2 regions of the Kitasatospora sp. NPDC059571 genome follow, and region 2 is predicted to be linked to the other one. Evidence: predicted binding sites of a transcription regulator. Region 2 holds the regulator's gene; the other holds the start of a gene.

Region 1 (7,368 bases), on a different contig from region 2:
GCGGGCCGCGAGGCGGCGGTGCGCGACTGGGCCCCCTCGGCCTGTACGGCCAGCAGCGCGACCGCGGTCATCGCCACCGCCGTCAGGCCGGTGACCACCACGCCAGGACCCATCCTCACCACGCACGCTCCCGCAGCTCGCTCCCGTGTGGCCCCATCGTGCCAGGTCCCGGCCGCCGGACCGGGCCGATCCGATGGTGTGTTCCCCTGGTCGGGACGGACCGGTCCGCCGCGGGCGCCCCGGAACCGGCCAGGTTGTCCTGCCAAGCCCGGACTGCGGGTCCTATCCTGGGGCCATGGACGAGACCGCCGGGCGCATCTCCGAATCGGCCGCCCGGGCCGCCGGCGACCTGCGGGTCGTCTTCGGCCGGCTCCGCCGCCGCCTGCGCGAGCTCCAGGAGCCGGGCGACCTGACCCCGTCCCAGATGTCCGTCCTCAGCCGGCTCGGCAAGGAGGGCCCCGCCTCGGCCAGCGCGCTCGCCGCCGCCGAACGGGTCCGCCCGCAGTCCGTCGCCGCCACCCTCGGCGCCCTGGAGGAACGCGGCCTGATCGCCCGTCGGCCCGACCCCGACGACGGCCGCCGCCAGCTGATCAGCCTCTCCGGCCCCGGCCGCGAGCGCCTGGAGGACTACCGCCAGGCCCGCGAGGAGTGGCTGGCCCGCAGCCTCCAGGACCGCTGCACCGAGGCCGAGCGGCACACCGTCGTCGAGGCGATGGCCGTCCTGGAGCGGCTCACCCGGCCCTGACCGCCGCACCCCCGGAGTCGGCCCGCGGGCCCCGGGCCCGGAGCCGGTCCACCGGGCCGCCCCTCGCGGTCTAACCTTGGACGCGTGCTGCTGCTCGCGTTCGACACCGCCACCCCCGCCGTCACCGCCGCCGTCCACGACGGCACCGCCGTCCTCGCCGAGTCCTACACGGTCGACGCCAGACGGCACGGCGAGCTGCTCCTGCCCACCATCGGCGACGTGCTGCGCACCGCCGGCGTCGACAAGCGCGAGCTCACCGCGATCGCCGTCGGCGTGGGCCCCGGCCCGTACACCGGCCTGCGGGTCGGCCTGGTGACCGCCGCCGCCCTCGGCCACGCGCTCTCGCTGCCCGTGCACGGCGTCTGCACCCTCGACGCGATCGCCCACCGGGCCCGCCGCGAGGGCGTCACCGGCCCGTTCACGGTCGCCACCGACGCGCGCCGCAAGGAGGTCTACTGGGCCTCGTACGACGCCGACGGCGCCCGCACCGCCGGGCCGTCCGTCGACCGCCCGGCCGACCTGGCCGCGCCCGGGCGCTCGGTCGGCGCCGGCGCCCTGCTCTACCCGGACACCTTCCCCGGCGCGGCCGGCCCCGAGCACGTCTCGGCCGGGGCGCTGGCCGACTTCGCCGCCACCGAGCTCGCCGCCGGCCGCGAGCTGCTGCCGAACGCCCCGCTCTACCTCCGCCGCCCGGACGCCCAGGTCCCGGCCGGCTACAAGGCGGTGCTCCCGGCATGACCGCGATCACCCTCCGGCCGATGCGCTGGTGGGACATCGAACCGGTGATGGAGCTCGAACTGCGGCTGTTCCCCGAGGACGCCTGGTCGCGCGGCATGTACTGGTCCGAACTGGCCGAGGCCCACCCCGGCGGGACCCGCCACTACACCGTCGCCACCGACCCGGACGGCGCCGTGGTCGGCTACGCCGGACTCATGACGATCGGCGCCGAGGGCGACGTCCAGACCATCGCCGTCGACGACCGGATCCAGGGCCGCGGCCTCGGCGCCGCCCTGCTCACCGACCTGGTCGAGGAGTCCGCCGCCCGCGGCTGCACCGAACTGCTGCTGGAGGTCCGGGTGGACAACCTGCGCGCCCAGCGGCTCTACGAGCGATTCGGCTTCCGGCCGGTCGGCGTCCGCCGCGGCTACTACCAGCCCGCGAACGTCGACGCGCTCGTCATGCGACTCGACCACCCCACGCACGATGCGAAGGACCCGAACAATGGCTGACGAACCGCTCGTCCTCGGTATCGAGACCTCCTGCGACGAGACCGGCGTCGGCATCGTCCACGGCACCACGCTGCTCGCCGACGCGGTCGCCTCCAGCGTCAACGACCACGCCCGCTACGGCGGCGTCGTCCCCGAGATCGCCAGCCGCGCGCACCTGGAGGCGATGGTCCCGACCATCCGGCGCGCCCTGGAGACCGCCGGCGTCAAGGCCAGCGACCTCGACGGCATCGCCGTCACCGCCGGCCCCGGCCTGGCCGGCGCCCTGCTGGTCGGCGTCTCCGCCGCCAAGGCGTACGCCTGGGCCCTCGACAAGCCGCTGTACGGGGTCAACCACCTCGCCTCGCACATCTGCGTCGACCAGCTGGAGCACGGCCGGCTGCCCGAGCCGACGATGGCCCTGCTGGTCTCCGGCGGCCACTCCTCGCTGCTGATGTCCACCGACATCACCAGCGACGTCCGCCCGCTCGGCGCCACCATCGACGACGCGGCCGGCGAGGCCTTCGACAAGGTCGCCCGGGTGCTCGGCCTCGGCTTCCCCGGCGGCCCCGTCGTCGACCGGATGGCCCGTGACGGCGACGGCAGGGCCATCGCCTTCCCGCGCGGCCTCAGCACCGCCAGCGACCCCGCCTACGACTTCTCCTTCTCCGGCCTGAAGACCGCGGTCGCCCGCTGGGTCGAGGCCAGGCGCCGGGCCGGCGAGGAGGTGCCGGTCGCCGACGTCGCCGCGTCCTTCCAGGAGGCCGTCACCGACGTGCTCACCCGCAAGGCCGTCCGTGCCTGCAAGGACAACGGCGTGGACCACCTGATGATCGGCGGCGGCGTCGCCGCCAACTCCCGGCTGCGCGAGATGGCCCAGCAGCGCTGCGACAGGGCGGGCATCGTGCTGCGGGTGCCCCGCCCGGGCCTGTGCACCGATAACGGCGCGATGGTCGCCGCACTCGGCTCCGAGATGGTCCGCCGCGGCCGCACCCCCTCCGCCTTCGACCTGTCCGCGGACTCCTCGCTGCCGGTCACCGAGGTGCACGTGCCGCACACCGAGTTCCACGCGCACGCGCACGAGTCGCTGCGGTGACCCGTGCCCTGATGTGGGAGGCCCGCGCCGCCGAGGGCCGGGCCGGCGACCTGGAGCACTGGGTGCGCGGCACCGCGCTGCCCGCGCTGCGCGCCGCCGCCCCCGACCGCACCGAACTGCTGACCGCGGACGGCGGCCGGGTCCTGCTGATCACCTGGTGGACGGGGTCGGCGGAGCCGGTCGGCGACCCGCCCGCCGAGCTGCTCGCCCGCCCGGTGCACCGCTGGTCCTTCACCTCCCGCCACGTCGAGTAGCGTGCGTTCCTGAGAGTTCGCTGAACACGGGTGGGGGCGCGCGGTGCTGAAGAGGTCTTGGTTCACGGCGGTGGGGGCACTGGCCCTCCTCACGGTCGCCAGCGGGTGCGGCGGGGCCCCCGCGACGCCCCGGACCCAGGCGCCGCCGCCCGGCAGCGCCGGCGGCAGCGCGCCCGCCCCGAGCGGCACCCCCAGCGGCCGGGACGCGGCCCCCGACGCCGCCGCCTGGTCGAAGTGGGGCCTCAAGCCGCTGCCCGCCGCACCGGCCGCCCCCGCCGACAAGCCGATCAAGCTGACCCGCACCGGCCAGGTCCCGGTCTTCAGCGAGGTGCCGACCACCGACCGGGTCGTCTTCGTGACGCTCGACGACGGCGCAGAGAAGGACCCGAAGTTCGTCGCGATGATGAACGACCTCAAGGTGCCGGTCTCGATGTTCCTGACCCGCGACCTCATCAGCGGCGACTACGGCTACTTCAAGCCGCTGCAGGCGCTCGGCAACCACATCCAGAACCACACCGTCGACCACCCGGCGATGAGCAAGGCCTCCCCGGAGAAGCAGAAGTCCGAGGTCTGCGACGACCAGAGCGCGCTCACCCGGGAGTACGGCACCGCGCCGCTGCTCTTCCGCCCGCCGTACGGCGACGGCGCCCACACCACCGCGCTCAACGCCGCCGTCCAGGCCTGCGGCCCGCGCGCCGTGGTGCTCTGGCGGGAGTCCATGCAGATCCACGACATGCAGTACCAGGCGGCGGACAAGAAGCTCCGGCCCGGCGACATCATCCTCGCCCACTTCCGCGGCCCCAAGGACCTCAAGGGCGAGACCATGACCCAGATGTTCGGCGAACTGCTCAGCCGCATCCAGGAGCAGGGCTTCGCGGTGGCCCGGCTGGAGGACTACATCGCCGCCCCGACCGGCTGACCCAGCATCATCAGCGGGCCGTGGTCGGTGCGGCTGAGGATCACCGTCACCTCGTGGGGGCCGCTCGGCTTCAGCTGCCGGCGCAGTTCCTCCGGGGTGATCGCGATCCCCCGCTTCTTGATCACCACGGTGCCGGCGCCCCGCTCCCGCAGCAGCGCCTTCAGCCGCTTCACGTTGTACGGCAGCGCCTCGCCGATCTCGTACGCGTGCGCGTACGGGGTCGGCACCAGCTCGTCCGAGGTGATGTAGGCGATCATCGGGTCGATCAGCCGCCCGCCCACCTGCTCGGCGACGTCCGCCACCAGCCGGGCCCGGATCACCGCGCCGTCCGGCTCGTACAGGTACCGCCCCACCGGGCCGGCCGCGGCGGGCCGGCCGGTCCCGGTGAGGCTGTGCCCGCCGGGCAGCACCGTCGCCCGGTAGGGCTGCGCCGCGCCGGTGCCGAACCAGAGCACCGCCTCCTTCACCTCGCCGCGGTCCGAGACCCACTCCGCCTCGGCGCCCTCCGGAACCAGCTCGTGCGGGATGCCCGGCGCCACCTTGAGCGCCCCGAACGGCGTGCCGCGGGCCGCGCCGATCGCCCAGGAGAGCGGCGGCGAGTACGCCTCCGGGTCGAACACCCGGCCCCGCGCGGTGCGCCGCGCCGGGTCGGTGAACACCGCGTCGAAGCCGGCCGTGTCGACCTCCGCCACGTCCGCGCAGCGCACCTCGACCAGGGCGGACAGGCCCAGCGCGTCCGCGTTGGCCCGCGCCACCGCGCAGGTCAGCTCACTGCGGTCGACGGCCAGCACCCGCACGCCGGCCCGGGCCAGCGCGATCGCGTCCCCGCCGATCCCGCAGCACAGGTCGGCGAGCGTGCGCACGCCCAGGTCCGCGAACCGGCGCGCCCGCCACTCGGCGACGCTGCGCCGGGTGGCCTGCTCCACGCCGTCCGGGGTGAAGTACATCGACTCGGCGTCGCTGCCGAACTTCGCCGCCGCCCGCTGCCGCAGCCGGGCCTGCTCGAAGGCGGCGCGGACCAGGTCCACCGGGTGGTCCCGGCGCAGCCTGGTGGCCAGCGCCAGCTCGTCCGACTCGCGGAATCCGCGCAGTTCGGTCAGCAGGGCCCGGCCCTCGTCGGTCAGCAGGGCCCGGAACGATTCGATCTCCACCCGGCCATTGTCCCGGTCCTCCGGGCCGGTCGCCGACGCGGTCGCGGCCGGCACCGCCGCCGCCCGGGCGCGAGGACGCGTGCGCGCCGCCCCGCGATTCTGCGAGCCACGCCGTTGGCACTCTGGTTGACTGAGTGCTAACGGCGGCCTATGGTCGTTCCTGGCACTCCCCCCGGGTGAGTGCCAATGCGACGGAGTGCGCCTGACCCCCGCGACGGCAGGCCTGCGGACATCGCCCTTCCCTGTTAGACAACCCCGTAATCTCCGAAGGGGAGCTCGGACGTGACCACCAGCAGCAAGGTTGCCATCAAGCCGCTCGAGGACCGCATCGTGGTCCAGCCGCTCGACGCCGAGACCACCACGGCCTCCGGCCTGGTTATCCCGGACACCGCCAAGGAGAAGCCCCAGGAGGGCGTCGTCCTGGCCGTCGGCCCGGGCCGTTTCGAGGATGGCCAGCGCCTGCCGCTCGACGTCGCCGTCGGTGACATCGTCCTGTACTCCAAGTACGGCGGCACCGAGGTCAAGTACCAGGGCGAGGAGTACCTCGTCCTCTCGGCTCGCGACGTTCTCGCCATCATCGAGAAGTAAGTCGTCACGGCACGCCCCGGAACCGCGTCAGCACTGACCCGGGCCGGGGCGTGCCCTTTGGTCCAACCGACGTAGAACCCCTGAGGAACGGGAACATGGCGAAGATCCTGCAGTTCGACGAGGACGCCCGCCGCTCGCTGGAGCGCGGTGTCAACAAGCTGGCCGACACCGTCAAGGTGACCATCGGCCCCAAGGGCCGCAACGTCGTCATCGACAAGAAGTTCGGCGCCCCCACCATCACCAACGACGGTGTGACGATCGCCCGCGAGGTCGAGCTCGACGACCCGTACGAGAACCTCGGCGCGCAGCTCGTCAAGGAGGTCGCCACCAAGACCAACGACGTCGCTGGCGACGGCACCACCACCGCCACCGTGCTCGCCCAGGCCCTGGTCAACGAGGGCCTGCGCAACGTCGCCGCCGGCGCCGGCCCGGCCGCCCTGAAGAAGGGCATCGACAAGGCCGTCGCCGCCGTCGCCGAGCACCTGCTCTCGGTGGCCCGCGAGATCGAGGGCAAGGACGACGTCGCCGCCGTCGCGTCCCTCTCCGCCCAGGACACCCAGGTCGGCGAGCTCATCGCCGAGGCGATCGACAAGGTCGGCAAGGACGGTGTCATCACCGTCGAGGAGTCCAACACCTTCGGCGTGGAGCTCGAGTTCACCGAGGGCATGCAGTTCGACAAGGGCTACCTGTCGCCGTACTTCGTGACCGACGCGGAGCGCCAGGAGGCGGTCCTCGAGGACCCGTACATCCTGATCAACCAGGGCAAGATCTCCTCCATCCAGGAGCTCCTCCCGCTGCTGGAGAAGATCCTGCAGGGCGGCGGCTCCCGCCCGCTGCTGATCATCGCCGAGGACGTCGACGGCGAGGCGCTGTCCACCCTCGTGGTGAACAAGATCCGCGGCACCTTCAACGCGGTGGCCGTCAAGGCCCCCGGCTTCGGCGACCGCCGCAAGGCGATCCTCGGCGACATCGCCGTCCTCACCGGCGCGACCGTCATCTCCGAGGAGGTCGGCCTCAAGCTCGACCAGGCCGGCCTGGACGTGCTCGGCACCGCCCGCCGCATCACCGTCACCAAGGACGAGACCATCCTCGTCGACGGTGCCGGCGACTCGGACGCGGTGGCCGGCCGCGTCGGCCAGATCAAGGCCGAGATCGCCGCCACCGACTCCGACTGGGACCGCGAGAAGCTGCAGGAGCGCCTGGCCAAGCTGGCCGGCGGCGTGTGCGTCATCAAGGTCGGCGCGGCCACCGAGGTGGAGCTCAAGGAGCGCAAGCACCGCCTCGAGGACGCCATCTCCGCCACCCGCGCCGCGGTCGAGGAGGGCATCGTCGCCGGCGGCGGCGCCTCGCTCGTGCACGCCGCCAAGGTGCTGGACGGCGGCCTGGGCCTGTCCGGTGACGAGGCGACCG
Region 2 (6,677 bases):
TGGAGGGCTTCACGGCCTGCCAGACGTCGATGTAGGGGTGCCCGACGACCAGCACCGAGTCACCCGTCACCCGGGCGGCGATCCGGTGCTCCTTGGTGCCCGGCAGCAGGTGGTCGACCAGGACGCCGAGCCGCCGGCCGGGGCCGGGGCCGAATTCCGCGACGATCGCCGGCAGGTCGTCCACGCCCTCCAGGTACTCCACGACCACGCCCTCGATCCGCAGGTCGTCGCCCCACACCCGCTCCACCAGCTCCGCGTCGTGCCGGCCCTCGACGTAGATCCGCGACTCCCGGGCCACCCGGGCCCGGGCGCCGGGCACCGCGATCGAACCGGAGGCGGTCAGCCCGGGCGTGCGGGCGGGCGCCGGCCCGGTCGGACGGACCAGCGTCACCACCCGGCCCTCCAGCAGGAACCCGCGCGGCACCATCGGGAACACCCGGTGCTTGCCGAAACGGTCCTCCAGCGTGACCGTGAACCCCTCCGCAGTCTTCTCGCACCGCACCACGGCCCCGCAGAACCCGGTGGCCGCCTCCTCCACCACCAGCTCCCGCTCCGCCGCCACCTCCGGCGCCGCCTCCTGCCGCTTCCACGGCGGGGTCAGGTCCGGGCCGTACTCCCTGCTGCGCATGGACGAATTCTAGGCATCCTGACGTGGGCTCATCCCTCATCCGGCGTACGGCGAGTTGACCGCCAGCACGGCGGCGACCCGCTCGCGGACGGCCGCCGCGTGCCGCAGCGGCACCGCCTCGCCGTGCCGCCGCTCGGGCCGGACACCGCGGTCGGCCAGCAGATAGAGCACCCGCAGCGTGCGCATCGTGTTGGAGGCGTACGGCGGCACCGGGCCGGGCTCCGCGGCGGCGAAGTCGGCGGCGATCGGCTCCAGCCACGCCAGCGACTCGCTCTCGGTCAGTTCGGCGCGGGTCAGCACCACGGCCAGGGCGAAGCCGAGCCGGTCGTCCTCCATCGCGTCGAAGACGTGCGCGGTCGGGGCGAGCAGCCGGCTGCAGGCCGTGGCCAGCAGGGGCGCCGGGTCGGCCCGCGGGCAGCGGCCGAAGGCGGCCAGCAGGTCGGCGCCGTGCGCGACGGCGTGCAGCCAGCCGAGCCGCTCGTCGTGGCCGCGCAGGTCGCGCTCGCCGGGGTACCACTGCGTGAAGGCGGACAGCCAGGCCGGGTCGTACCCGCCGCACCCCACGATCCTCGCCAGCACGAGCGGGGCGAAGGTCCGCGCCTGGATCTCCGGGGCGGTGAACCACCCGGCCAGCCGGTCGCCGAGCTCCTGCCGCCGGGACGGCTCCAGCAGCGGGACCCACTGCGCCAGCCGGGTGAAGGCCAGCTCGTCGCGGAGCACCGGGTCGGGCGAGCGCAGGGCGCCGACCACCTCGTCCAGGAGCTCGGGGGAGGGGGCGGTCGCGGTGGTGCCGGTCCAGTCGATCACCCGAGCGACCCTAGGGCCGCCGCCACCGGTCCGGCTACAGGCCCGGGGCGCCCCAGACCGGGAACCAGCGGGTCAGGTCCTGTTCGATCCGGAGGTCGTCGCCGAGCATGGCCTTGACCTGGAGCTCGACCGGGCTGTTGCGCTTCTCGCCGCCGCCGGGCATCGGGGCGAAGGGGTAGAACGTGCCGCGCTTGTAGAGGTAGACCAGGCCGAGGGACTGGCCCTCGGTGTTGCGGAAGGCGACGATCGAGCAGAGCAGCTGCGGGCCGAAGCCGTTGGCCTCCAGCTCGCTGTTGACCGCGTGCAGGTCGTTGACCAGGTCGGGCAGCTCCTCGGGGGTGTGCCGGGCCAGCAGCCAGGAGTAGCCGTAGGAGTCCCGGGAGGCCTCCACCGGGACGCCGCCGCGGTCGGCGTCGGCGTCGAGCAGGGCCCGCACCTGCCGCTGCACCTCGTCGAAGGCGCCGCCCTCGACGGCCGCGAAGCAGACCGAGCCGAGCCCGGTCGGCCGGAAGCCGGCCGCCGCCTCCAGGGTGAGCGCGGCGGACGGGATGCCGAAGAGCTGGTCGAGGTCGGGCCGGACCGGCTTGGTCCGGCCGAGCAGGGCGTCCAGGAATCCCACGGGGTCTCCTCTCAGTGGCCGGCCTCGCCGTGGCCGAGCTCGGTGCTGATCCGGGCCAGCTGGGCCAGCCGCTGCTCCAGCGTCGGGTGGGTGGAGAACAGCTGGGCGGCGGTCTCCCGGGCGCCGAGCGCCGGGGCGAAGTAGAAGGCGTTGTACGGCTGCGAGCGGCGCAGGTCCTCGCTCGGGATGGCGGCGATCTGCCCGGTGACCTTGGTGAGCGCCGAGGCCAGGGCGCTGGGCCGGCCGGTGAGCTGGGCGGCGGCCCGGTCGGCGGCGAGCTCGCGGTAGCGCGACAGCAGCCGGGTGAGCAGGAAGCTCAGCGCGTAGACGACCATGCTGGCCAGCGGGATGACGATCAGCGCGATCGCGGTGTTCGGGTCGTTGCTGTTGCGGTTGTTGCCGTAGAAGCCCCCGTAGAAGGCGATCCTGGTCATCGCCCCGGCGAGGACGCCGAGGAAGCCCGCGATGGTCATCACCGCGACGTCCCGGTGGGCGACGTGCGACAGCTCGTGGGCGAGGACGCCCTCCAGCTCCTCGGGCTGGAGCCGGCGCAGCAGGCCGGTGGTGACGCAGACCACCGCCTTGTCCGGGTTGCGGCCGGTGGCGAAGGCGTTCGGCATGTCGTTGTCCGCGACGGCGACCCGCGGCTTGGGCATGTCGGCCAGCGCACAGAGCCGGTCGATCGTGCCGTGCAGCTGCGGGTACTGCTCGGGGCTGACCTGGTGGGCGCCCATCGCCTTCTCGGTGATCTTGTCGCTGAACCAGAACTGGGCGACGAACAGCGCGCCGGAGATCAGCACGATGATCGGCCAGGCGCCGCGCAGCAGCGCGATCAGCAGTCCGGTGAAGCCGACGTAGACCAGGCCGATGAGGAACATCGTGGTGACCATCCGACCGGTGAGACCGCGGTCGGGTGCGAAGCGGGAGTGCTGCCGTGACGACGACATCGCTGCTCCTTCGATAGCTCGCTCGACTTCGATGCTGCCACTCCCCGGCCGGAGGGGCACCGTCCGCCACGACGGGATCGGTCGAGGATCACGTGGGCGGCCCGTTCCTGCCGTCGAAGGTGGGCCTTACACTGGCAGGTACGGTTTTGGCACTCTGCCATCCGGAGTGCCAGACAACGGACGGCTACCCGACTCAACGGACGAAGACGGAGGTGCGTGCCCCATGGCCGGCGAGCGCAGGGCCGACGACGGCAGGGCCGACGCCCGCCTGGTCGAGGCGCGCCCGAACGTCCGGCCGCTGGACGAGCGGCGCCTCGCGGTGCTGCGGGCGATCGTCCAGGACTACGTGGGCACCGAGGAGCCGGTCGGCTCCAAGGCCCTGGTCGAGCGGCACAACCTCGGGGTCTCCCCGGCCACCGTCCGCAACGACATGGCGGCGCTGGAGGAGGACGGCTTCATCCACCAGCCGCACACCAGCGCCGGCCGGATCCCCACCGACAAGGGCTACCGGCTGTTCGTCGACCGGCTGGCCGAGGTCAAGCCGATGACCCCGCCCGAGCGGCGCGCCATCCGGCACTTCCTGGAGGGCGCGGTCGACCTGGACGACGTGGTGGCCCGCACGGTGCGGCTGCTCGCGCAGCTGACCCGGCAGGTCGCCGTCGTGCAGTACCCGTCGCTGACCCGCTCCACCGTGCGGCACGTCGAACTGGTCGCGCTCGCCCCCGCCAAGGTGATGCTGGTGCTGATCACCAACACCGGCCGGGTGGAGCAGCGGATGGTCGACTGCCCGGGCTCGGTCGGCGAGAGCGTCCTGGCGGACCTGCGCACCAAGCTCAACGCCCGGGCCGCGGGCCGGCGGCTGCCCGACGTCCCGGCGCTGCTGGAGGACCTGCCGGCCGGCTTCGAGCCCGCCGACCGCCCGACCGTCTCCACGGTGCTCGCCACCCTGTTCGAGACCCTGGCGGAGCAGAACGAGGAGCGGATCATGCTGGCCGGCACGGCCAACCTGACGCGCTTCGGCCACGACTTCCCGCTGACCATCCAGCCGGTCCTGGAGGCCCTGGAGGAGCAGGTCGTCCTGCTCCGCCTGCTGGGTGAGACCGCGGAGTCCGGGATGACGGTCCGGATCGGCCGGGAGAACGACTACGAGGGCCTCAATTCCACGTCCGTCGTCTCCGTCGGTTACGGTTCGGGCGACCAGAGCGTGGCAAAGCTGGGTGTGATCGGTCCGACCCGGATGGATTACCCGGGCACAATGGGGGCGGTGCGAGCGGTGGCACGGTACGTGGGTCAGATCCTGGCCGAGTCGTAGGAGCACACCGCGCCCGGCGCGGGAGACCAGTCGCAAGCACTTCTAAGAGGCGGAACAAGCGGAGCATTTGGTGGCCACGGACTACTACGCGGTACTCGGCGTCCGGCGGGATGCGGGCCAGGACGAGATCAAGAAGGCGTTCCGTCGCCTCGCGCGCGAACTGCACCCGGACGTCAACCCGGACCCGAAGACGCAGGAGCGGTTCAAGGAGATCAACGCCGCCTACGAGGTGCTCTCCGACCCGGCCAAGCGCCAGGTGTACGACCTCGGCGGCGACCCGCTCTCCCCGAACGGCGGCGGCGGTGGCGCCGGCGGCTTCGGCGCGGCCGGCTTCGGCTTCTCCGACATCATGGACGCCTTCTTCGGCGCCGCGGGCGGCCAGCGCGGCCCCCGCTCGCGCACCCGGCGCGGCCAGGACGCGATGATCCGGCTGGAGATCACCCTGGAGGAGGCCGCCTTCGGCACCACCAAGGAACTCCAGGTCGACACCGCCGTCACCTGCACCACCTGCAACGGCGAGGGCGCCGCACCCGGCACCTCCGCGCAGACCTGCGACATGTGCCGCGGCAAGGGCGAGGTCTCCCAGGTCACCCGCTCCTTCCTCGGCCAGGTCATGACCTCCCGGCCCTGCCCGCAGTGCCAGGGCTTCGGCACCGTCGTGCCGACCCCGTGCCCGGAGTGCGCCGGCGACGGCCGCGTCCGCGCCCGCCGCACCCTCACCGTGAAGATCCCTGCCGGTGTCGACAACGGCACCCGGATCCAGCTCGCCGGCGAGGGCGAGGTCGGCCCGGGCGGCGGCCCGGCCGGCGACCTGTACGTGGAGATCGCCGAGACCGCCCACCCGACCTTCCAGCGGCGCGGCGACGACCTGCACTGCACGGTCACCATCCCGATGACCGCGGCCTCGCTCGGCACCCAGGTGCCGCTGCAGACCCTCGACGGCGTCGAGGAGGTCGACATCCGGCCCGGCACCCAGTCCGGCCAGTCGATCCCGCTGCACGGCCGGGGCATCACCCACCTGCGCGGCGGCGGCCGGGGCGACCTGATAGTGCACGTCGAGGTGCAGACCCCCACCAAGCTCGACCCCGAGCAGGAGGAGCTGCTGCGCCGCCTGGCCCTGCTGCGCGGCGAGGAGCGGCCCTCGGGCCAGTTCGCGCCCGGCCAGCAGGGGCTGTTCTCCCGCCTCAAGGACGCCTACACCGGCCGCTGATCCGGCTCCTGCCCGGCGGGGGACACCCCCCGGCGGGGCAGCGGCGTGTCCGCACCCGAAAGGAACCCCCGCATGACCGCGCCCGTCTTCGTCGTCGAGAGCGCCCTGCTGGCCGGCGCGGCCCCCGGCGCCCTGCTGCGGCTGGACGGGCCCGAGGGCCGGCACGCCGCCGCCGTGAAGCGGCTGGAGCCCGGCGAGGCGATCACCCTCGCGGACGGCCTCGGCCGCGGCGCGGACGGCACGGTCGCCGCCGTGCACGGCAAGGACGCGCTGGACGTCGAGGTCGCCGCCGTCCGGACCGAGCCCGAGCCGAGCCCGCGGATCACCGTCGTCCAGGCCCTGCCCAAGGGCGACCGCGGCGAGCTCGCCGTGGAGACCATGACCGAGGTCGGCGTGGACGCCGTGATCCCGTGGGCCGCCTCCCGCTGCATCACCCAGTGGAAGGGCGACCGCGGCGCCAAGGCGCTCGCCAAGTGGCGGGCCGCCGCCCGCGAGGCCGGCAAGCAGTCCCGCCGGCTCCGCTTCCCCGAGGTCCACGACCCGATGACCACCCGCCAGCTGCTGCCGCTGCTCGGGCAGGCCGCGCTCGCCGCGGTGCTGCACGAGGAGGGCGCCGAACCGCTCGCCTCCGCCGCCCTGCCCGGCACGGGCGACATCGTCCTGGTGGTCGGCCCCGAGGGCGGCGTCTCGCCCGAGGAGCTCGCCGCGTTCGCCGGTGCGGGCGCCGCCCCCTACCGGCTCGGCCCCTCGGTGCTGCGCACCTCCACCGCGGGCGTGGCGGCCGGCGCCCAGCGCCACCGCCGCCCCCGCCCCGGGGCCCCCCACCCCGCCCCCCCGCGCCTGCTCGCCCCCACCGGCCCCCCCCCCCGGGGTGCGGCCATCACACCCCGCGCGGCCCCCCCCCACCGCCCGGCCGGGCGCTTCTGCGCCCGGCCGTCCCGCGTTCTCCGGCGTTCGCCCGTGCGGGCCGGGTGCCGCTCAGCCGCGGTAGGCCGGCATGCCGGGCCCGGCGACCGCGAGGACCGGTGCGGCGGAGCCGTCGACGGGCAGGGTGACGACGCCGGCGGCGGTGCGGGCGGCGATCGTCCGGCCGTCCGGCGACCAGGCCGGCTCGGTGTAGTCCGTGGTGGCGTGCGGGGTGAGGTCCCGGGCGA

What was found. Region 2 encodes HrcA, which represses chaperone genes, less so after heat shock. Its sites were predicted from a motif close to TTNGCACTCNGNNNNNCNGAGTGCNAA; they were not measured.
Region 1: groES (co-chaperone GroES) is a predicted target of HrcA. The motif match lies at 5,485-5,511, and genes of this name have one in related genera.

What each region holds. Positions count from the first base shown of each region.
Region 1 is NZ_JBHWBW010000359.1:374-7,741, reverse strand. Features, by position in the region: gene ACFV0G_RS29425 (hypothetical protein) at 1-113, opposite strand, end outside; gene ACFV0G_RS29420 (MarR family transcriptional regulator) at 296-745, shown strand; gene tsaB (tRNA (adenosine(37)-N6)-threonylcarbamoyltransferase complex dimerization subunit type 1 TsaB) at 830-1,483, shown strand; gene rimI (ribosomal protein S18-alanine N-acetyltransferase) at 1,480-1,974, shown strand; gene tsaD (tRNA (adenosine(37)-N6)-threonylcarbamoyltransferase complex transferase subunit TsaD) at 1,967-3,046, shown strand; gene ACFV0G_RS29400 (hypothetical protein) at 3,043-3,300, shown strand; gene ACFV0G_RS29395 (polysaccharide deacetylase family protein) at 3,344-4,219, shown strand; gene ACFV0G_RS29390 (methyltransferase domain-containing protein) at 4,195-5,370, opposite strand; gene groES (co-chaperone GroES) at 5,653-5,958, shown strand; gene groL (chaperonin GroEL) at 6,054-7,368, shown strand, end outside.
Region 2 is NZ_JBHWBW010000397.1:551-7,227, reverse strand. Features, by position in the region: partial or broken gene ACFV0G_RS30890 (DUF3097 domain-containing protein) at 1-628, opposite strand, end outside; gene ACFV0G_RS30885 (DUF2785 domain-containing protein) at 665-1,435, opposite strand; gene ACFV0G_RS30880 (hypothetical protein) at 1,470-2,054, opposite strand; gene htpX (zinc metalloprotease HtpX) at 2,066-3,001, opposite strand; gene hrcA (heat-inducible transcriptional repressor HrcA) at 3,225-4,313, shown strand; gene dnaJ (molecular chaperone DnaJ) at 4,384-5,523, shown strand; partial or broken gene ACFV0G_RS30860 (16S rRNA (uracil(1498)-N(3))-methyltransferase) at 5,596-6,312, shown strand; partial or broken gene ACFV0G_RS30855 (TolB family protein) at 6,502-6,677, opposite strand, start outside.